DNA from 3 places in the Streptomyces asoensis genome. Region 1 is predicted to be linked to each of the others. Evidence: riboswitches for the same ligand, from Rfam matches in the RefSeq annotation. Region 1 holds a riboswitch; each other region holds the start of a gene.
The links. Region 1 has a riboswitch for cobalamin ahead of G9272_RS35395 (ABC transporter substrate-binding protein). Riboswitches for the same ligand answer to the same signal wherever they lie in the genome.

Region 1 (6,906 bases):
GAGCGAACCGAGCAGCCAGAACAGGATTCCGCGGGTGGTCTCCGCGTCGGCGGCCGTCATCACGACGAAGGAGGTGAGCGCGGAGAACAGCTGCATGGCGGCGACTCCGGCGAGGACCACCCGGTCCGTGGTGCCGCCGAGGGTGTGGCTGAGCAGCAGCACCAGCGCGAAGGAGACCAGCGCGCCGAGGAACGCGCCACCGGAGACCGACAGGAGGCCGCCGCCCGCGCCGAGGACGACGACCAGCACCGCGCCGGTCGAGGCGCCGGAGGAGACCCCGAGGACGAAGGGGTCGGCGAGCGGGTTGCGCAGCAGGGACTGCATCACGGCCCCGCACACCGCGAGACCGGCGCCGCACACCGCGGCGAGCAGGGTGCGCGGCAGCCGCAGGTTCCACACGATGCCGTCCCGCAGGGGTGTCAACTCCGCCTGTCCCCAGCCGAGATGGGCCGCGACCGCGGACCACACGTCACCGACGGCGATGTCCGCGGGGCCGATGGTGATGGCCACGGCGACCGAGGCGCACAGCAGCGCGAGACCGGACGACCACAGCAGCGCGCGGCGCAGGCCGCCCACTGCCGCGGCCAGGGACGCCGACGGCGCGCCGGTCATCCCGCGAGGCCGTGACTGCGCAGCGCCGCCGCGACCTTCTCGATGCCCTCGACGGTCCTGACGGTCGGGTTCATGGCCTGTCCGGACAGCAGCACGTACCGCTTCTTCTTCACCGCGGTCATGTTCTTGGTGACCGGGTTCGACTCCAGGAACTCGATCTTCTTGGCGGCGGTCTCGGCCGTCTGCTCCTTACGGGTCAGATCGCCGATGACGAGGAGGTCGGGGTCGCGGTCGGCGACGGTCTCCCAGTTGACCTGGGGCCACTCCTCCTTGGTGTCGTCGAAGGCGTTCTTCGCGCCGAGCGCGTCGGTGACGATGCCCGGAGCGCCGCAGCAGCCCGCGAGGTACGGGGACTGGGAGTTGGCGAACCAGTACATGAGGGTGACGCCCCGGGCGTCGAGGCCGGCGGTGGCCCCGGTCACCCGGCTCTTCAGCCCGGCCACGAGCCGCTCGCCGCGCTCCTGGACGCCGAAGACCTGCGCCAGGTCGCGGACTTCGCCGTAGACCGCGTCCATGGTCAGCGGCTCGGTGCGGACGCCGTCGCCGTCGCCGCTGTTGTCCTTGCCGACGCAGTCGGAGGGGGAGAGGTAGGTGGGCACGCCGAGCTTGTCGAACTGCTCGCGCGGGGCGACCCCGCCCTTGCCGAGGGTGGAGGCGAAGGAGGCGGCGACGAAGTCGGGTTCGGTGTCCAGGACCGTCTCGAAGGAGGGGGCGTTGTCGGCGAGGCGCTTCACCTTCGCGTTCGCCTTCTCCAGGCCCTCGGCCACCGGGTCGGTCCAGGTCGCGGTGCCCACCATGCGGTCGGCCAGCCCGAGGGAGAGCATGATCTCGGTCGTGCCCTGGTTGAGGGAGACGGCCCGCCGCGGAGGGCTGTCGACCTCGACTTCCTGCCCGCAGTTGTCGAGCCGGACCGGATGGCCGGCGGCCCCGCCCTTCCCCGTCGAACCGGAGGAGCCCGTCGAACCGGAGGAGCCCGACGAGCCCGGGGAACCGCAGCCGGCCAGCAGCAGGACACCGGCCAGGAGCAGCACGGCAGGGCGGGCAGGGCGGACGGGGCGTGCGAACGGCACAGGGTTTCCTTCGGCGTCGAGGGCTCATGCGCGAAGCCCGGTCGTACGGTGCTCCCCCCGGCCGTCTCCCGGCGGCGGGGGTCGCCAGCAGGTCTTCGGACTCGGGGTCACCCGGACGAGGCGCCTTCCCGGACCGCGTACGCCGTCCAGTGGCCGTTGCCCCGCCCGTCGCCCTCACCGCTGCGCGTCAGCTCCGGATTCGCACCGGATTCCCTGACCCGTACACACTCGCGTGCGCACATGGGTTCGACTGGCCTTGGCAAGCTACCACACGCCGCCGAGGCCGCCCGGGGGCCTTTTCGCACGGTGACTCGGGCACTCTCGTCGGCTGCCGTGCCTGGTTACTATGCTCATTCAGGCCAGAGGGAGAGAGTCATGCTGACCGAGGTCACAGCGACCCGCTACCTCGCTCCGCTGCGGGCGGGCGGCTCCGTGCCCGCCGTCGTCGAGGCCGACGACCTGGGCACCTACGTCGTGAAGTTCACGGGCTCCGCGCAGGGCCGCAAGGCGCTCGTCGCCGAGGTGATCGTCGGCGAGCTGGCACGCGCCCTCGGGCTGCGCTTTCCCGAGCTGGTCCTGGTCCACTTCGACCCGGCGATCGCGGAGCACGAACCGCACCAGGAGGTACGGGACCTGCACGCCGCGAGCGCGGGGATCAACCTCGGGATGGACTTCCTGCCGGGTGCGGAGGACTTCACGCCGGAGGTCGCCGAGGCCTTCCCGGTGGAGCCGCTGGACGCCGGGAGGATCGTCTGGCTGGACGCCCTGACCGTGAACGTCGACCGGACGGTCCACAGCTCCAACCTGATGGTCTGGCCGACGTTCGGCACCGTCCCGCCCCGGCTGTGGCTCATCGACCACGGCGCCGCCCTCGTCTTCCACCACCGCTGGGACGGCGCCGACCCCGAGAAGCGCTACGACTTCCGTCACCACGCCCTCGGCCGCTGCGCCCCGGACACCCGGGCGGCCGACGCCGAGCTGGCGCCCAGGGTGACCGAGGAGCTGCTGCGCCGGATCGTGGCGGAGGTACCGGACGCCTGGCTGACCGGCGAAGCGGGGTTCGCGACCCCGGACGCGGTCCGGGAGGCGTACGTGCGCTACCTCCACGCGCGCGTGCGGGCCTCCGCGGCCTGGCTTCCCACCGACTTCCCCGCCCCGGAGGAGCTCGCCGCCGACGAGGCCCGGCGCGCGGCGAGGACGCGGCAAGGACGGCCCGACTGGCTGAAGCGGGTTCCCGACCTGCACGGCAAGCCGGCCGCGGAACAGGATTGGTCGGTGCACCTCGGATGAGCGAACTGAGTGACGCGAGCGGGCGGGTCGAGATCGAGTACTGCACCCAGTGCCGCTGGCTGCCGCGCGCGGCCTGGCTGGCGCAGGAGCTGCTCACGACCTTCGAGGCGGAGCTGACGGAGCTGGCCCTGAAGCCCGGCAAGGGCGGGGTCTTCGTCGTCCGGGTGGACGACGAGGTGATCTGGGACCGCCGCGAACAGGGCTTCCCGGAACCGACCGCGGTGAAGAAGCTCGTACGTGACCGAGTGGCCCCGGGAAAGTCCCTGGGCCACTCGGAGAGGTGAGCCTTCCGGCCGGTGCCGGTGCTCAGCCCCTCAGCTGCGCGTACGCCGGCAGGGTGAGGAAGTCCGCGTAGTCGTCGTCGAGGGAGACCGTCAGCAGCAGGTCGTGCGCCTGCTGCCAGTGGCCGGCCGCGAAGGCCTCCTCGCCGATCTCCGCGCGGATCGCGGCCAGTTCCCCGGCGGCGACCTCGCGGGCCAGCTCGGGCGTGGCCTTCACCGTGGTCCCGTCGTGCTCGAACTCCACCCCCGCGTTGATCCACTGCCAGATCTGCGAGCGGGAGATCTCGGCGGTGGCCGCGTCCTCCATCAGGTTGAAGATGGCGACCGCGCCCAGGCCGCGCAGCCAGGCCTCGATGTAACGGATGCCGACCTGCACGGCGTTGACCAGGCCCGGGTAGGTCGGCCGGGCCTCCAGCGAGTCGACGGCGATCAGGTCGGCCGCCTTGACGTCGACGTCCTCGCGCAGCCGGTCCTTCTGGTTCGGCCGGTCGCCGAGCACGGCGTCGAAGGAGGCCATGGCGATCGGCACCAGGTCCGGGTGGGCCACCCACGACCCGTCGAAACCGTCGTTCGCCTCGCGGTCCTTGTCCGCCTTGACCTTCTCGAAGGCGACCTTGTTGACCTCCTCGTCGCGGCGGGACGGGATGAAGGCCGCCATACCGCCGATCGCGTGCGCGCCGCGCTTGTGGCAGGTGCGGACGAGGAGTTCGGTGTACGCCCGCATGAACGGGGCGGTCATCGTGACCGCGTTGCGGTCCGGGAGGACGAACTTGGCGCCGCCGTCACGGAAGTTCTTGACGATGGAGAACAGGTAGTCCCAGCGGCCCGCGTTCAACCCGGAGGCGTGGTCGCGGAGTTCGTACAGGATCTCGTCCATCTCGTACGCGGCCGTGATCGTCTCGATGAGCACGGTGGCACGGACGGTGCCCTGCGGGATGCCGACGTGGTCCTGCGCGAAGACGAACACCTCGTTCCAGAGGCGGGCCTCCAGGTGCGACTCCGTCTTCGGGAGGTAGAAGTACGGGCCCTTGCCGAGGTCGAGCAGGCGCTGGGCGTTGTGGAAGAAGTAGAGGCCGAAGTCGACCAGGGCGCCGGGGACCTGACGGCCGTCCGCGTCGACGAGGTGACGCTCGTTCAGATGCCAGCCGCGCGGGCGCATGACGACGGTGGCGAGCTCGCCCGCGTCCTTCAGGGCGTACGACTTGCCCGACCTCGGGTCGGTGAAGTCGATGTTCCGGGTGTAGGCGTCGGCCAGGTTGAGCTGACCGAGGACGACGTTCTCCCAGGTGGGCGCCGAGGCGTCCTCGAAGTCCGCGAGCCAGACCCGGGCGCCCGAGTTGAGGGCGTTGACGGTCATCTTGCGGTCGGTCGGGCCGGTGATCTCGACCCGGCGGTCGTCCAGGGCCGCGGGGCAGGGGGCCACCCTCCAGGAGTCGTCCGCGCGGATCGCCGCGGTCTCCGGGAGGAAGTCGAGGGTGGAGGTGCGGGCGATCTCGGCGCGGCGCTCCGCGCGCCGGGCGAGGAGCTCGTCCCGGCGCGGTGTGAACCGCCGGTGCAGTTCGGCCACGAAGGCGAGCGCCGCCTCGGTGAGGACCTCCTCCTGCCGGGGCAGGGGCTCGGCGTCGACGATGGCCAGCGGGGACGGCGCTGGTGCGGACATGAGCGGTCACTTCCTTCAGCGGTGGCACCGGGTGCCAGTCGAACCGGGTACGGCGGGCGGGGCCCCGGACGGGCCGGGTCCTTCTGAACAGTGGATACTAGTTTCCTCATCGTGGAACTTCAATGATTTGTTGATGTCGAGATTCTCTGCGTCGAGGCAAGGTGGCGCTCGGTGCCAGGCCCCTCACTCCAGGTGTGCGAGGTCCTGCGGGGTGTCGATGTCGAAGGGGCGGGCCACGTCACCGCACTCGACGAGCGTGATCGCCTCCTCGTGTTCCTTCAGATAGGCACGTGCCCCCCGGTCGCCGGTGGCAGTCGCCGCGATGCCCGCCCAGTGGGCGGCTCCGAACAGCACGGGATGGCCGCGTACGCCGTCGTAGGCGGCGCAGACGAGCGAGGACGCGTCCTCGTGAGCGGCCAGCACCCGGGCCACGGCCCGCGGCCCGATGCCGGGCTGGTCGACGAGGAGGACCAGCGCGGCACGCGCTCCCGTCCCGGCGAGCGAGCCGAGTCCGGCCCGCAGTGACGTGCCCATGCCCTGCTCCCACTCCGGGTTCGGCACGATCACGCACCCCTCCAGCCGAGCCCGCTCCCGTACGGTGTCGGCGGCGGCCCCGAGCACCACGTGCACTCGTGCGCAGCCCGCCGTACGCAGCACCCCCACCGCGTGTTCGACGAGCGGCCGCCCCCGGTGTTCGAGCAGCGCCTTGGGGCGTCCGCCGAGCCGGCGGCCCCCGCCCGCCGCGAGGAGCAGGCCGGTCACCTGGTCCGCGGCCCGGTCTTCCTTGTGCGTCATGCGTCCTGCATACCTGACGTGGCGTCGGCCGCGCGGTTTCGTGGGGCTGAATTTCGGTCCGTGCGGTGGCGCACGCCGCGTCGGGTGGCGTTTACTGACCCGCGTCCTCCGGTGCCCGGCCGGTACCGCGGGGCTGCGGGGCGGGTGAGCGCGCACGCGCGCTCGGCGGAGCGCGCGGGGGGAGAGCTGTGTTGCGGAGCTTGAGGCAGAGGGCAGTGACCGGCAGCTACGAGGATCCGAGGGTGGCGGTACTGCGGACCGCGGTGTCCCGGCTGCGCCGCGAACTCGCCACGTATCCGGCCGAGTTCCCGGACCGCGCGATCGCCGAGGACGAACTCGCCGCGCTCGCCGCGATGGTGACCCACGGCGTCCCCGAAGTCCCCCGGTTGCGCCGTTCCCTGCTGCTGATCGCGGGCGCGATCGGCTCGGTGAGCGCACTGGCCAGGAGCCTGTCGGAGGTACGCCACGCAGTGGAGCTGTTCGGGGAGACGCCGCGCCGCTGAGCGGCCGTGGGCGCTGCCGGACGCGTCGCGGCGAGGGCCCGCCCCGGACCTGCCCTAGGGCGTGTCTGACAATTCCCGCCGGGCGCGCGACGCCTGGCACGGCACCTCGCCGCGTTGTCGGATCACCCGAGTACATCCAGTACGCGGGCGATCCTCCGCCTTGCGATGCACCGCACCAGACGCCGCGCGCTGATCCGACGCGAATTGTCAGACACGCCCTAGACCGCCGGACCGGAACTCGTCAGCGCCTGTGACAGTTCCACCGCGACCTGCCGCAGTACCGGCACGATCTTCTCCGTGGCCGACTCCGTGACGCGGCCCGCCGGGCCGGAGATGGAGATGGCCGCGGGGGTGGGGGAGTCCGGCACCGGCACCGCCAGGCAGCGCACGCCGATCTCCTGCTCGTTGTCGTCGACCGCGTAACCGGCCTGCCGCACGTCGGCGAGGGCCGCGAGGAAACCGTCCGGGGTGATGATCGTCTTGTCCGTGGCGGCGGGCATGCCGGTGCGGGCGAGCAGGGCGCGCACCTCGTCGTCCGGGAAGCCCGCGAGCAGCGCCTTGCCGACCCCCGTCGAGTGCGGCAGGACCCGGCGGCCGACCTCGGTGAACATCCGCATCGAGTGCTTGGACGGCACCTGCGCCACGTACACGATCTCGTCGCCGTCGAGCAGTGCCATGTTGGCCGTCTCGCCGGT
Region 2 (6,906 bases), 5.4 Mb from region 1:
ATCAGGTCGCCGAGCCGGTCGAGCTGCTCCTCGCGCAGCCCGGCGAACGAGGTGTCGGCGGCGGGCACGAAACGACGGCCCGCGGCGGCCGCCACCTCGCGCAGGAAGGCCCGCCGGAATCCGTCGGACTCCAGTGAGCCGTGCCAGTGCGTGCCCCAGGTCTGTCCGACCCGGCAGCCGTCCAGGCTGTGTCCGTCGTCATCGGAGATGAACGCCTCGCCCCCCTGGACATCGGCGACCCCGTGATGGATCTCGTACCCCTCGACCCGCTCGCCGAGGGCTTCGCCCACCGGCCGGGTGAGGGTCTTCTCGCGGGCGAACCGCACCCGGACCGGGAGGACTCCGAGGCCCTCCACCTGTCCGAGCCGGCTCTCGACCTCGTCCTCGATGTGCTCGCCGAGGAGCTGGAAGCCACCGCAGATGCCGAGGACGGGCCGCTGCTCGGCGGCCCTGCGGAGGATGGCCTCGGCCAATCCCCGCTCGCGGAGCCACTCCAGGGCGCGCACGGTCCCCCGGGTCCCCGGAATCACCACCAGGTCGGCGTCGGCCAGTTCCTCCGGCCGGTCCACGAACCGCACGACGACGCCGGGTTCGGCGGCCAGCGCGTCCACGTCCGTGAAGTTGGACATGAGCGGGACGGCGCAGACGGCGACCCGCAGCACGTCCTCGCCGACGGGCGGGGCGGTGTTCGACTCCCGCACGGTCCCGCGCAGCGAGACCCGCAGCCCGTCCTCCTCGTCGATCCCGAGCCCGTGCCGGAACGGCAGCACGCCGTACGTCCGCCGCCCGGTGAGCCCGTGCAGCATGTCCAGGCCCGGCTCCAGCAGGGAGACGTCTCCCCGGAACTTGTTGACCAGGAACCCGGCGACCAGCTCCTGGTCCTCGGGCGAGAGCAGGGCGACGGTGCCGAAGAAGGAGGCGAAGACGCCCCCGCGGTCGATGTCGCCGACCACGAGCACGGGCAGCCGCGCGCCCCGCGCGATCCCCATGTTCACGATGTCGGTCCGCCGCAGATTGATCTCGGCCGGACTGCCCGCCCCCTCACAGATCACCGCGTCATACGTGCCCCGCAACTCGGCGAGGCAGTCGAGAACGGTTCCGAGGAGTTTCTGCTGCCGCCCCCCGTGATACCCACGGGCGCTCATCTCGCCCACCGGCTTGCCGAGGAGCACGACCTGACTGCTCTGCTCACCGCCCGGCTTGAGCAGCACGGGGTTCATCAGCGCGGTCGGCTCCACCCGGCAGGCCTGGGCCTGCATGGCCTGGGCCCGCCCGATCTCGGCGCCCTCCGTCGTCACGAACGAGTTGAGGGACATGTTCTGCGCCTTGAAGGGCGCGACCTTCACCCCCTGCCGCACCAGCCACCGGCAGATCCCGGCCGTGACGACGCTCTTACCGGCGTCGGAGGTGGTGCCGGCGACGAGGAGACCCCCGCTCATGTCGTACGCCCCTTCAGCTGGTTCCCCTGGTTTCCCTGGTTCCTCTGACTCCTCGCGACGACGCTCGTGGCGACGAGGCGCGCGGCGACCGTGACGCCGAGCGCGAGCAGACCGACGCGGCGGGAGAGCCGCGCGGCACGTTCGATGTCCCGCGCGACGACGGGCCGCCCGGCCGCGCCGTTCAGCACGGGCCGTTGCTCGACCCGCCCGCCGTACGACAGGGTCCCGCCCAGCCGCACCCCGAGGGCGCCCGCGAAGGACGCCTCCACCGGCCCGGCGTTGGGGCTCGGATGCCGGTGGGCGTCGGCCCGCCAGGCCCGTACGGCGCCCCGCGGATCGTCCCCCGCGACGGCGGCGAGCACGGCGGTCAGCCGGGCTCCCGGCCATCCGGCGACGTCGTCGAGCCGGGCGGCGGCCCAGCCGTAGCGCAGATACCTCGGCGACCGGTGACCGACCATGGCGTCCAGGGTGTTGACGGCCCGGAACCCGACCAGGCCCGGCACCCCGCCCACGGCGCCCCACACCAGCGCCCCCACGACGGCGTCGGAGGTGTTCTCGGCGACGGACTCCACGACCGCCCGGGCGATCCCGTCGGCGTCCAGCGCCTGCGGATCCCGCCCGCACAGATGCGGCAGCCGCTCCCGGGCGGCCTCGACGTCCCCCGCGTCGAGCGCCCGCCCGACGGCCCGGGCCTCACGGACCAGGGAACTGCCCCCGACGACGGCCCAGGTGGCGGCGGAGACGAGAGCGACGGTAGCGGCGGGGGAACGGCGTACGGCCTGCTCGGCGACGGCCCCCAGGGCCACGGCCCCGCCGGCGCACACGACGGCGTGCAGGGCACCGCGTCCCCGGTGGTCCCGCCACAGCAGCCGTTCGACGGCACCGGCGGCCCGCCCGAACGCGGCGACGGGATGCCCTCGGCGCGGATCGCCGAGCAGCAGGTCGCCCAGAAGGCCGGTGGCGGCGCCGTACGCGTAGAGGCGATCGGCACGCATCGGCTCAGCCGGCCGTGGGGTCGGGAAGCGACCTGGTGTTGTACCTCAACGGCCGAGCGAGCATGGCGATATGTCCTCACTCAGGGTGTCCACGCCCTGGTTCGACGAGACCGGCGGCGAGAGTTCCTGGCTCCCGGGGGTTTCTACCCCGGTGACAGTGGCGGGACCGCGCCGGATTCGCACCGGCTTCCTCTTCTGCCGCCGTACATGGCTCGGGCAGTCCACCACGGCCCGCAAGAGCCGTCAACTTGCTGTTGACCTGCGAGGCTGGAGTGTGCAGAACCCCACACAGGGCCGGGCGACGGGGCCGCGAACGACAAGGGGTGCGGGACGGTGTTCCGTCCCGCACCCCTGGGGTGTTCGGATGGTGCGTCAGGCGACGATCAGTGAGATCCCGTACGCCACCGCCGCCGCACAGGCCGCGAAGCACGCGTACGCGCCGGTCACCGCGAGGGTGGCCGAGTCGCCCTGCGCCGACGCGCGTTCCTGCCGCGACAGGCCCATGACGCCGAGGGTGAACAGGGCGACGAGGCCTACGGTGACCACGAGGCTGACGCCGAAGACGGAACCCAGGGCTGCCCAGTCGATCTTCATGCTGCTTCTCTTCCTTCGTACCGGGTGCGCGGGCTCAGACGGTCGCGGCCGGGGGAGCGGCGGGGGTCGCCGGCTCCGCGGCCGGGGCGGGGATCGTGGCCGTCAGGTCCGTGAGGTCCTCGGCCAGGGTGCCCGCGGGCGGCGGGGTGACGGCGGCGATCGCCGCCGTGACGACGCCCGCCGGCTCCTCGGGCTCGTTGACGTTCGAGGCGTCGACGACCTCGCGCCGGGAGATCTTCCAGATGGCCGCGCTGGAGGCGATCAGGAAGACCGCGACGAGGGCCGTGCCCCAGTCGCCCAGGCCGGTGACGGACTCGGCGAGCGCGCCCACCAGGGCGGCGGCCGGGAGCGTCAGGCCCCAGGCGACGAACATCCGGGTCGCCGTCGACCAGCGGACCACACCGCCCTTGCGGCCCAGTCCCGCGCCCATCACCGCACCGGAGACCGAGTGGGTGGTGGAGAGGGAGAAGCCGAGGTGCGAGGAGGCCAGGATGACCGTGGCCGCGCTGGTCTGGGCGGCGAAGCCCTGCTGCGGCTGGAGGTCGGTCAGACCCTTGCCCATGGTGCGGATGATGCGCCAGCCGCCGAGGTAGGTGCCGAGCGCGATGGCCAGGCCGGCGGAGAGGATGACCCAGGTGGGCGGGTCGGAGTCGGGGGCCACGGCACCGCCGGCCACCAGGGCCAGGGTGATGATGCCCATCGTCTTCTGCGCGTCGTTGGTGCCGTGGGCGAGGGAGACCAGGCCGGCCGAGGCGATCTGGCCCGCGCGGTAGCCCTTGGCCGCCGCCTTGCCGTCGGCCTTCTTGCCGAGGGTGTAGGACAGGCGGGTCGCGAGCATCGCCGCGACGCCCGCGACGATCGGTGCCGCGATCGCCGGGATCAGCACCTTGGTGACCAGGGCGTCACCGTGCACCGCGCCCATGCCGGCCGAGGCGATGGTGGCGCCGATCAGACCGCCCATCAGGGCGTGCGAGGAACTGGAGGGCAGGCCCACCAGCCAGGTCAGCAGGTTCCAGAGGATCGCGCCGACCAGGGCGGCGAAGATGACCTCGGGACGGATGCCGGTCTCGTCGACGAGACCCTTGGAGATCGTGTTGGCGACCTCCACCGAGAGGAAAGCTCCCACAAGGTTCAGCGCGGCGGACATGGCCACCGCAACCTTGGGCTTGAGTGCACCGGTCGAGATGGTGGTGGCCATCGCGTTGGCGGTGTCGTGGAAACCGTTCGTGAAATCGAACGCGAGTGCGGTTACTACCACAATCGCGAGGATCAGCGAGAAGTTTTCCATTTACCCAGGCAATCGTTCGAAGTCATTGGCGCGTTGACCGTAAGCAATCTGGGTGAACGGAAGATGAACTGGGGAGGGCATCCGGGTGTCTGTGCGAAGGGGTCGGAGCGGTCTTCCGTCGCGGCGCCGGGACCGGGGTCAAGCGCCGTACGGTCACCGGTCTTTGGCGAGCCTGCGCAGCTGCGTCCCGGAGCCGTTGAAGAGATTCTGGTCACCCGGCAAACTGCCGCTGTCTGCGTACTGCCAGAAGGTCCACGTCGGCCATCCGGCGGGCAGTGTCCCGGCGTCGGACGCCCGGTGACGGGCGATCCACAGGGCGTGATCCGCGGCGAAGGCGTCGCTGCCGCCCGTGCAGAGATTCCACCAGTGGGTCGTCGTGTAGATCACCGGGCGACGGCCGGTGAGCCGGTGCACCTCGTCGCTGAAGGCCCTGATCCACGCGACCATCCGGGCCTTCGTCAGGCCGTAGCACCGGCGCCCCCGGTCGTAGGGGTTGTACTCGACGTCGAGGGCCGGCGGCAGGGTGCGGCCGTCGGTGCTCCAGTCGCCGCCATTGTGTACGAAATGCGCGGCCTGCTCCTTGCCCGAACCCCTGTCCGGCAGGGCGAAGTGGTATGCGCCGCGGAACAGTCCGGCGGCACCGGCCCCGTCGTACTGCGCGGCGAAGTAGGGATTGCGGTAGGCGGTGGACTCGGTCGCCTTGACGTAGACGAATCTCGCCCCCGCGGCCTTCGCCCTCGTCCAGTCGACGGTCCTCTGGTGGGACGAGATGTCGTGCCCCTTCGGCGGCTCGGCCGCGTGGGCGGGATGCTGCGCGAGCGCGGTGCCCGCCGCGGCGAGCGCCACGGCGCAGGCCGCCCAGGCGCGGCCGCGGCGACGCGGTGACGGAGTGTGGGCGCGGGCCATGATTCCCCCCGGAACGACGGCGTGCACGTGAGCGGTCCAGAGGCTAGGGGAAGGTCCACAGGCATCGGTGAATGCCGGTCGATCTCCGGCCAATCACCTCAAGAGGGTGATGTATGCCGATATGCGGTCTTTCGGAGGCGCGGATTCCGGCCTGGAGTGCCCGCGCCCGGCGGCGGCCCCCGGTACCTGCTGGCAGGATCGCGGCATGGCTGAGCAGCGACGCGAGCAGGGGGACGCCCGGGGTCACCGGGACGGCGTACAGGACGTGGCGGAGCGGCGGGGGAGGCATGCGGTCCTCGAGGAGGCGCGGGCCTGGGAGGCGCTCGTGACGGCGGCCCGCCGCACCGTGACCGACGGACTGGTCGTCGGCACCTCCGGCAACGTCTCCGTGCGCGTCGGCGACACCGTGCTGGTCACACCGTCGGGCGTACCCTACGAGCGGCTCACCCCGGACGACGTCACGGGCGTCGACCTCACCGGCCGACAGGTGCTCGGCACCCTGCGCCCGACGAGCGAACTGCCCATGCACCTCGCCGTCTACCGCACCACGGACGCCGGGGCGGTCGTCCACACCCACGCCGTGCACGCGACCGCCGTCTCGACCCTCGTCACGGAGCTTCCCCACGTCCACTACATGGCGGGCGCGCTCGGCGGACCGGTCCGGGTCGCCCCCTATGCGACGTACGGCACCGAGGAGTTGGCCGAGAACATGCTCCGCGCTCTCGTCGACCGCAGCGGCTGTCTCCTACGCAACCACGGCACCCTCACCCACGGCACCACCCTCGACCAGGCCTACGACCGGACGGCCCAGCTGGAGTGGATGTGCCGCCTGTGGCTGACGGCCTCGTCCGTACCCGGCCTGAACCCCACGCTCCTGACGGAGGAACAGGTCGCGGAGGCGGGCGAGCGACTGCGCGGGTACGGGCAGCGGGAGTGACCCGCCGTCCCCCGACCGGCTCCACCACTGGCCGGGAGGAGGGCGGGCCAGGACACTGGACGGGTGCGCACTGTCAAAGCGACGGCCGCCGCCGTCACCGCAGCCCTGGCCGCCGGCGCCGTCAGTGTCGCCGCCGGCCGAATGGCCAGCGACGCCGCGCTGAAGGCGCCGCCCGGCCGGCCCCTGCCCACCGAACCCCGGCTCACCGTGCACGGCACGGCCGCCGGCCGGATCACCCTCACCCGTGACCTGGCCGCCCTGCGCCCCGGCACCTATGGCCTCTCCGGCAACGGCTCCCACGCGGTCGTGGGCCCCGTCCTGCCCGCCGCCCCACACTCCGCCGACACCGTCGTGCGCCGCCTGGAGCGGGTCACCCACGGCACCCTGAGCCGCGGCGACGCGGTCTGGCTCACCCCCAACCTGTATGTCGGCAACCCCGGCAGCGCCCTCGGTCTCGACCACGCCGACATCGACATCCCCGGCGAGCTGGGCAACCTGCCCGCCTGGTTCGTGCCCGGCCCGCGCCGCACCTGGGTGATCGCCGTGCACGGCCTGGGCGCCACCCGGGAACACGCCCTGAACCTCATGGGCTTCCTGCACCACCGCCGCTTCCCTGTCCTCGCCCTCGCCCATCGCGGCGACCTCGGCGCGCCCCGCTCCCCGGACGGTCTGAACCATCTCGGCGAGACCGAGTGGCGCGACCTGGACGCGGCGATGCGGTACGCCGTGCGCTACGGCGCCGAACGC
Region 3 (6,906 bases), 4.7 Mb from region 1:
CGTACTGGAGGACGCGTTCCAGACGGTGCTCCGCCAGCAGCACCGTCGTACCGAGGTCGTGGACGAGGCGGAGGAGGACGGCGAGGACCTCCTCGGCGGCCGCCGGGTCGAGCGCGGAGGTCGGCTCGTCCAGGACGAGGACGCGCGGGTGCGGGGTGAGGACCGAGCCGATCGCGACCCGCTGCTGCTGACCGCCGGAGAGGGTGGCGATGGGGCGGTCGCGGAGGGCGGCCAGACCGAGCAGGTCGAGGGTCTCCTCGACGCGGCGGCGCATCACCTCCGGCGGCAGGCCCAACGACTCCATGCCGTAGGCGAGTTCCTCCTCGACCGTGTCCGTCACGAAGTGCGAGAGGGGATCCTGCCCCACCGTCCCCACGACGTCGGCGAGTTCGCGCGGCTTGTGGGTGCGGGTGTCGCGGCCGGCGACCGTGACGCGGCCGCGCAGGGTGCCGCCGGTGAAGTGCGGGACCAGGCCGGACACCGTGCCGAGGAGCGTCGACTTGCCCACCCCCGACGGGCCCGCCAGGAGCACGAGTTCACCCTCGGGGACGGTGAAGTCGACGTCCTGGACGGTGGGTTCGGTGGCGCCGTCGTACGTCACGGAGACGCTCTCGAAGCGGATCACGACGGCTCCTCGGTATCTGCTGGATCTTTCGGAGGGTTTTCGGGGGCGAGGAACGCGGGCAGCAGGCCGAGGAGTACGGCCGCCGCCGGCCAGAGCGGGAGGGCGGGGGCAGTCAGCGGGACGACACCGGGGTGCAGGGCAGCCGGGTCGGCGGACGCGGCGACGGTGAGGAGGGCCGCGACCGCGACACCGGAGGCGGCGGTCAGCCAGGCCCGCGGGGTCCAGCGGTCCGGGCGGTAGCGGGTGCGCGGGGAGCGGCGGCCGCCCAGTCGCAGCCCGGCGAGGGCCGCGACGACCCCGGCGAACAGCACCGGGAGGCCGTAGGCGCCGCCCGCCGCGGTGAGCAGGCCGTACGTTCCCGCGCAGACGCCGAGCAGACCGCCGAGCGTGAGGGCGGCGGTCGTTCGGCGGACGGGGGCGGGGACGTCGGCGGTACGGCCGTAGCCGCGGGCGTCCATCGCGGCGGCGAGGGCGACGGAGCGTTCCAGGGCGCCCTCCAGGACCGGCAGGCCCACCTGGAGCAGGCCGCGCAGGCCTGTGTCGGGGCGGCCCCGGAGACGGCGGGCGGCGCGCAGGCGGTGGACGTCCGCGATGAGGTTCGGGGCGAAGGTGAGGGCCACGACCACCGCCACCCCCGTCTCGTACAGGGCGCCGGGGAGCGTCTTGAGGAGGCGGGAGGGGCTGGCCAGGGCGTTGGCGGCACCCACGCAGACGAGAAGGGTCGCCAGTTTCAGGCCGTCGTAGAACGCGAAGAGCAGGCCCTCGGCCGTGACCGCGCCGCCGAGCCGGATGCCCTGCGCCCAGTGGGGGAGCGGGACTTCGGGAAGCGTGACGAGCACATGCGTGCCCGGGATCGGGGAGCCCAGCGCGACGACGAAGACAAGACGGATGACGAGGACGGCGAGCGCGAGCTTGAGGAACGCGGAGTAGGAACGGGACCAGGGGGTGTCCGGGCGGCACGTGGTGACGACGTACGCGGAGACGGTGAGGAGGAGACCGAGGAGGAGCGGGTTGGTGGTGCGGGTCGCGGCGGTGCCGAGACCGAGGGCCCACAGCCACCAGGCGGCGGGGTGGAGTGGGGTGCGTTGTGTGCGGGGGCGGCCGTCAGCCATTCCTGCGGGACCCTCGCCGCCGGGCCTGCCGGACCGCCGCCGCGCCCAGTACCGCCACCGCCGCCGCGCCCGCGTACAGGCCCAGGGACGGCCCGCCGTCGTCCTTCTTCGCCGCTTCCTTCGCCGCTTCCTTCGCCGGTTCCGGCTGCGCGGCGGACGTCGGCTCGTCCGTCCCCGGCGCCTGCCCGGACACCTGCTCGCCGCAGCCCGTCCGCGGATATCCCGCGATCGCGCACAGCAGGGCGTTCGTGTCGTAGCGCAGGGGTCTGGCGACCGAGGCGAGGGCCTCGGCCGTCGTCGCGTCGGGCGAGACCCGGGCGCAGGCCGTGCGCGGTGACGGCGGGGTCTCGCCGCTCGGCGCGTCCGCCGCCGTGCCGAAGTCGATGACCAGGGCCACCCGCTTCGTGTCGTCCCGGGCGGGCGTCTTCGCGCAGATCGCCGTGAAGGAGGCCGCGCCGCGCGGCTGCGAGGCGTCCTGGGAGTCCGCGCTCACCGCGAACCGGAAGCCCTGGACGTCGCCGTCGGCGGGGCGGGCGGTGGACGGGCCCTGGGTGGCGTACGTCCAGCCGTCGCCGGAGCGGTCCCAGAAGGACCAGTAGCGGTAGCCGGCCGCCTGGGCCGACTGCACCGCGCCGGTCAGCGACAGCAGCAGCGCGGCCAGGACGAGGGCGGCGCACCGGCGCGTCACGGCTGCTGCTTCCTGCCACGGCCGCTGATCAGGAAGCCGATGCCGACACCGGCTACGAGGAAGACGCCGACGATCCACCAGACGCCGTAACCGGAATCCGAGTCGTCCTTCTTGTCGGCGTCGGCGTCGGCGGCCTGATCGGTGGCCTTCGTCGTGGCCTGCGGGGTCGGGCCCGTCGCGTTGAGCTGCGCGACGAGGTCGGCGCCGCCGAAGTGGCGGGGGTCGGCGCCCGTGGCGTGTGCCGCGAAGACCAGCTGGGCGTAGGCGGCGGGGCCGCTCTGCTTCGCCCAGGCCGCGGAGTTCTGCTCGAGCCAGGCGAGGGGCTTCGCCGCCTGCTCGGTCGCACCCTGCGCGGCGAGGGCGACGACGGCGTCGGCGGTGTTGCCGTAGTCGGGCTGGTCCTCGGCGCCGGGGAGGGCGGACTTCAGGTAACCGTTGTCGGCGACCGCTCCGGCGAGGTAGGCCGCGCCGTTGCGGGCGAGTCCGCTCGGGGTGGCCGCGGCGGCGGAGTCGCAGGTGGGGGCCGCCGACGTCTTGCCGGCCGTCGTCACGAACCCCTTGCCGAGGGCGCCGAGCACGCCCGCCGCCGTCGCGTCCGCGTTGGCCGCGAGGCCGCCCTTCTTGTCCGGCTGGTACGCGAACGCGCCGCCGCCGTCCTTGTCGCACGGGACGGAGAGCTTCACGAGAGCGTCGTACGGCGACTTGCCGGCCTTCTTCACCTGCGCGGGCTGCTGCCCGGCCGCCGCCAGCGCGCCCGCCACGACGGAGGTCGAGTTCGCGTCGCTCGCGCCGCCGGGGGTGTAGCCCCAGCCGCCGTCGGCGTTCTGGACCGACTTCAGCCAGGTGACGGCCTTCCCGGTCTCGGCCTGGTGGCCACCCAGCGCGGCCAGCGCCTGGACGGCCGCCGCCGTGCTGTTGGTGTCCACCATCAGCTTGGCGTCGCACGCCTTGGCGGTGTCCGCGCGGAACGCGGCGAAGGCGCCGGTCGCGCACTGTTGCCCGGTCAGCCAGGCCACGGCCCGGTCGGCGGGGGTGACACCCGTGGTCCGCTGCGCGAGCAGGGCCAGCGACTGGCGCCAGACACCGTCGTACGTCGGGTCGGTGGTGCCGTACAGCCCGTCGGGTATCGCCACCGACGGGGTGGGGGACGGGGTGGCGGCGACGGCGGGGACGGCGGCACCCAGCACGACGGTGGCGGCTGCCAGAGCAGCGGCGCTGCGGCGGATGTTCATGATCGGCGGGTGCCTCTCCCGGTCGGGGAGGTCACGCAGCGGGCAGCACGGGACATCCCGGCGGCTCGGCTCCGTATACCTCGACGGTGCCGTGCGCCGGCGGGCCTGCCGACGCACGTGAGCCGGTCACGGTCCCGTACCGGGCGATCCGGCTGTGACGGTTGCGGGTCAGCGCCGGAATTGCACCGGCTTCCCCCTGTACGGGCGTGATGACGACGCGGCCACTCTACCGGCAGGTAGCCGGGCGCCTGAGGGGCGGTTGTGAAAGCGCCCCTGACGGGGCGGGAGCCCCCGATATGTTCTGACCATGACCGATACGGGGAGAGCGCCGGGCGGGCTCCCGGCCGCGGTGCCGGGCGGGCCGCCGGGCCGGCTGCTCGGCTCGGGCCGAACGGCCGACGTGTACGAGATCGACGACGCGTGGGTGCTGCGCCGCGACCGGGAGGGCTGGGAGGACTCGGCCGCCCTCGCGGCGGTGATGACGCACGTGCGCGAGCACGGCTACCCGGCGCCCGCCGTACGGCCCTCCGGCTCCCGCTCCGACCTGGTGATGGAGCGGCTGGACGGGCCGACGATGCTCCAGGCGTTCGGGGCGGGCACGCTGGACGCCGAGGAGGCGGGGGCCGTCCTCGCCCGGCTGCTGCGCGAGCTGCACGCCCTGCCGGGACGGATCTCGGCCGACGCCGGCATCCTGCACCTGGACCTCCACCCGGACAACGTGATCCTCACTCCCGACGGCCCCCGGGTCATCGACTGGGCCAACGCGGAGGAGGGCCACCCCGGGCTCGACTGGGGCATGTCCGCGGTGATCCTCGCCCAGGTGGCCGTCTCTCCCCAGCCCATCGCCGATCCGGCGCGGGCGATGCTGACCGCGCTGCTCGCCGACCCCTCCGACCTCACCGAGGAGGGCCTGGCGGAGGCCCTGCGGAGGCGGGCGGCCAACCCGACGATGAGCCGCGAGGAGACGGAACTCCTCGTACCGGCAGCCGAGTTGATCAGGTCGACGGCGGGCCGCTGACTAGGCCGCCCGCCAGACCGTCATGTCCGCGGTCACGAAGGCGATGTCCGCGTTGGTATCAAGGGGCCCTCGCCCGCCGCGAGCGATCTACACCGCCACGTAGGTCACCGGATCGCTCCCGGTCACCGCCTCCGCGCGTCCCTGCTTCACCAGCCGCCGTAGATGGGCCTCGGCCTCCGAGACCGCGATGTTCCGTGAACCGTAGGGGATTTGCGGCCAGGGGCGGTTCCACTCCATGCGTTCCGCGAGCTGCCACGGGGTGAGCGGGGTGGCGAGGAGGGCGAGCAGACCGGTGAGACGGTCCTCGTGGTGGGTGAGCAACTCCCGTACCCGGAAAGGCGCGTCGGTGAAGGCGTACTGGTGGGCAGGGAGAATCTCCGCTGGGGCGAGCCGGCCGACGCGTTCGAGGGAGTCGAGGTAGTCGCCGAGGGGGTCGGTGACGGTGGCGTCGTCGGGATCCTCGTACAGGCCGATGTGCGGGGTGATCTCCGGCAGCAGGTGGTCGCCGGAGAACAGGCGTCCGTGGCCCGGGAGTCGAGAGGGGTGGTCCTCCTCCAGGTGCAGGCAGACATGGCCGGGGGTGTGGCCCGGCGTCCAGATCGCGCGCAGACGGCGGCCGGGCAGGTCGAGGAGCTCGCCGGGGACGATCTCGCGGTCGGGGAGGGCGGGCGCCAGACCGGGGAAGGGGCGACGACGGGCGGGGGGCGTACGGAGCGGGGCGATGTGCTCCTCCGGCGCGCCGGCGGCGGTGAGCTTGGCCGCCATGTACGTGTACCAGCGCTCGGGCCTCGTCTCGCGGGTCCGCCGCACGATCGAGGTGTCCGCCGCGTGCATCGCCACCCACGCCCCGGAGGCCTCCCGCACCTGGCCGGACAGGCCGTGGTGGTCGGGGTGGTGGTGGGTGATCACGACTCCGTACAGCTCCGCGACGGACGTGCCGCACGAGGTCAGCCCGGCGGTCAGCGCCTCCCAGGACGCCGGGTCGTCCCAGCCCGTGTCGATCAGGACCGGCCCACGGTCGGTGTCGACGACGTACACCAGGGTGTGGCCCAGCGGGTTGTCCGGGATGGGCACCCGGAGCGAGCGGACACCGCCGCCGTGGTCGTACGTGGTGGGTTCGCCCTGACTGCTCTTCATCTGCCCTCCGTCACACGGCCATTGTCCACTATAACTAGAACTGGTTTCAATAGGTGCCCAAGTCGACTGCTGACGTGCGGCGTTGGGCTGACCTGCGCTGATGTGGGCGCTAGCTGTCGCTGGCTGTCGACGTTGGTCACTGCCGGACGGCCCAGAGACGGCCCAGCGTTGATCGTCGCGAATCGCTCGCCCGCCCGCTGGTGGCTCCATCGAGAACACCCGCGTGAACCTCAGCCGACGAAAGCCCGCCACGACGCCGGGCCGGCCAACCGACCAGGCGCGCGTATGCCTCGCCGCACCCCCACCGGCCTCAGCCACGCTGTCCCTCTGTCTTGGCGAGGCCCCGGGGCCTCGCCAAACGAGTCTGCAAGTCTTGCCGCGGGCCAATCGCTCAGCACAGCCACAACTGATCGTCGATGGCCGTGACCTGCGGCCGTCTAAACGATCAGCATCCTGACCTGCTGCTGAGCTGTCGGTAGCTGTCGACGTTGGTCATCGTTGAGCGCCCTTCCACGGCTCAAGGATGGCCCAGGAAGGGCGCTCCTTGCGTTGGGGAGACGTCAACCTTTTAAGAGCGGACGTAACGGGCTGAGAGCGCAGGCAGGTCACTCGGGCAATGGGAGCCCAGGCCGTTGCTGGTCTCGACTGGGGCGCTTGTCGTCGACCCTGACTCACCGTCTGATCTGGCCCGACTGCGGCACGTAACCTTGTCAGCCTCCGAGAGCAGTGATACGGGCCGCGAGAGTCGCCAAGCTAACAGCAATACCCTCTACATCGCTGGCTTGCTTCTGCTGGAGAGAAGAGAGCTGCTGCTGAAGATTGTTGACGAGCTGGTGAAGGCCAGATGTTGACGACGTCTGCTGCTGGAGATCAGATATCGCCTGCTTGATATCAGTTCCGGCAACCCTGAGCTTGCCGGAGACCTCGACGTCTCCCTCGAAGACGCCCGCCTTTCCCCCGGGGGCGTTGGTCTGAGCCACTATGCCGTTGCGACCCCTGCCCAATATGCCGTTGCCGCCGTTATCGTTGACGCCAGCCACGCCCGCCTTGGCGGAAATCTTCCCGATCCCCAGAACGCCGTCTCCTGTCTCACT

Region 2: another riboswitch for cobalamin. It lies ahead of G9272_RS11470 (cobalamin biosynthesis protein); the one in region 1 lies ahead of G9272_RS35395 (ABC transporter substrate-binding protein).
Region 3: another riboswitch for cobalamin. It lies ahead of G9272_RS14300 (prenyltransferase/squalene oxidase repeat-containing protein); the one in region 1 lies ahead of G9272_RS35395 (ABC transporter substrate-binding protein).

The regions. Positions count from the first base shown of each region.
Region 1 is NZ_CP049838.1:7,920,640-7,927,545, forward strand. Features, by position in the region: gene G9272_RS35390 (FecCD family ABC transporter permease) at 1-612, opposite strand, end outside; gene G9272_RS35395 (ABC transporter substrate-binding protein) at 609-1,682, opposite strand; cobalamin riboswitch at 1,770-1,922, opposite strand; gene G9272_RS35400 (HipA family kinase) at 2,058-2,972, shown strand; gene G9272_RS35405 (SelT/SelW/SelH family protein) at 2,969-3,256, shown strand; gene aceB (malate synthase A) at 3,279-4,913, opposite strand; gene G9272_RS35415 (nucleotidyltransferase family protein) at 5,097-5,708, opposite strand; gene G9272_RS35420 (DUF5955 family protein) at 5,897-6,211, shown strand; gene G9272_RS35425 (IclR family transcriptional regulator) at 6,430-6,906, opposite strand, start outside.
Region 2 is NZ_CP049838.1:2,562,548-2,569,453, reverse strand. Features, by position in the region: gene G9272_RS11475 (cobyric acid synthase) at 1-1,439, opposite strand, end outside; gene G9272_RS11470 (cobalamin biosynthesis protein) at 1,436-2,434, opposite strand; cobalamin riboswitch at 2,536-2,675, opposite strand; gene G9272_RS11465 (hypothetical protein) at 2,807-3,028, opposite strand; gene G9272_RS11460 (inorganic phosphate transporter) at 3,063-4,316, opposite strand; gene G9272_RS11455 (lysozyme) at 4,470-5,222, opposite strand; gene G9272_RS11450 (class II aldolase/adducin family protein) at 5,428-6,159, shown strand; gene G9272_RS11445 (alpha/beta hydrolase) at 6,223-6,906, shown strand, end outside.
Region 3 is NZ_CP049838.1:3,182,807-3,189,712, reverse strand. Features, by position in the region: gene G9272_RS14315 (ABC transporter ATP-binding protein) at 1-625, opposite strand, end outside; gene G9272_RS14310 (energy-coupling factor transporter transmembrane component T) at 622-1,737, opposite strand; gene G9272_RS14305 (SCO2322 family protein) at 1,730-2,425, opposite strand; gene G9272_RS14300 (prenyltransferase/squalene oxidase repeat-containing protein) at 2,422-3,657, opposite strand; adenosylcobalamin-variant (AdoCbl-variant) riboswitch at 3,791-3,862, opposite strand; gene G9272_RS14295 (phosphotransferase) at 3,965-4,675, shown strand; gene G9272_RS14290 (MBL fold metallo-hydrolase) at 4,763-5,812, opposite strand; gene G9272_RS14285 (hypothetical protein) at 6,523-6,906, opposite strand, start outside.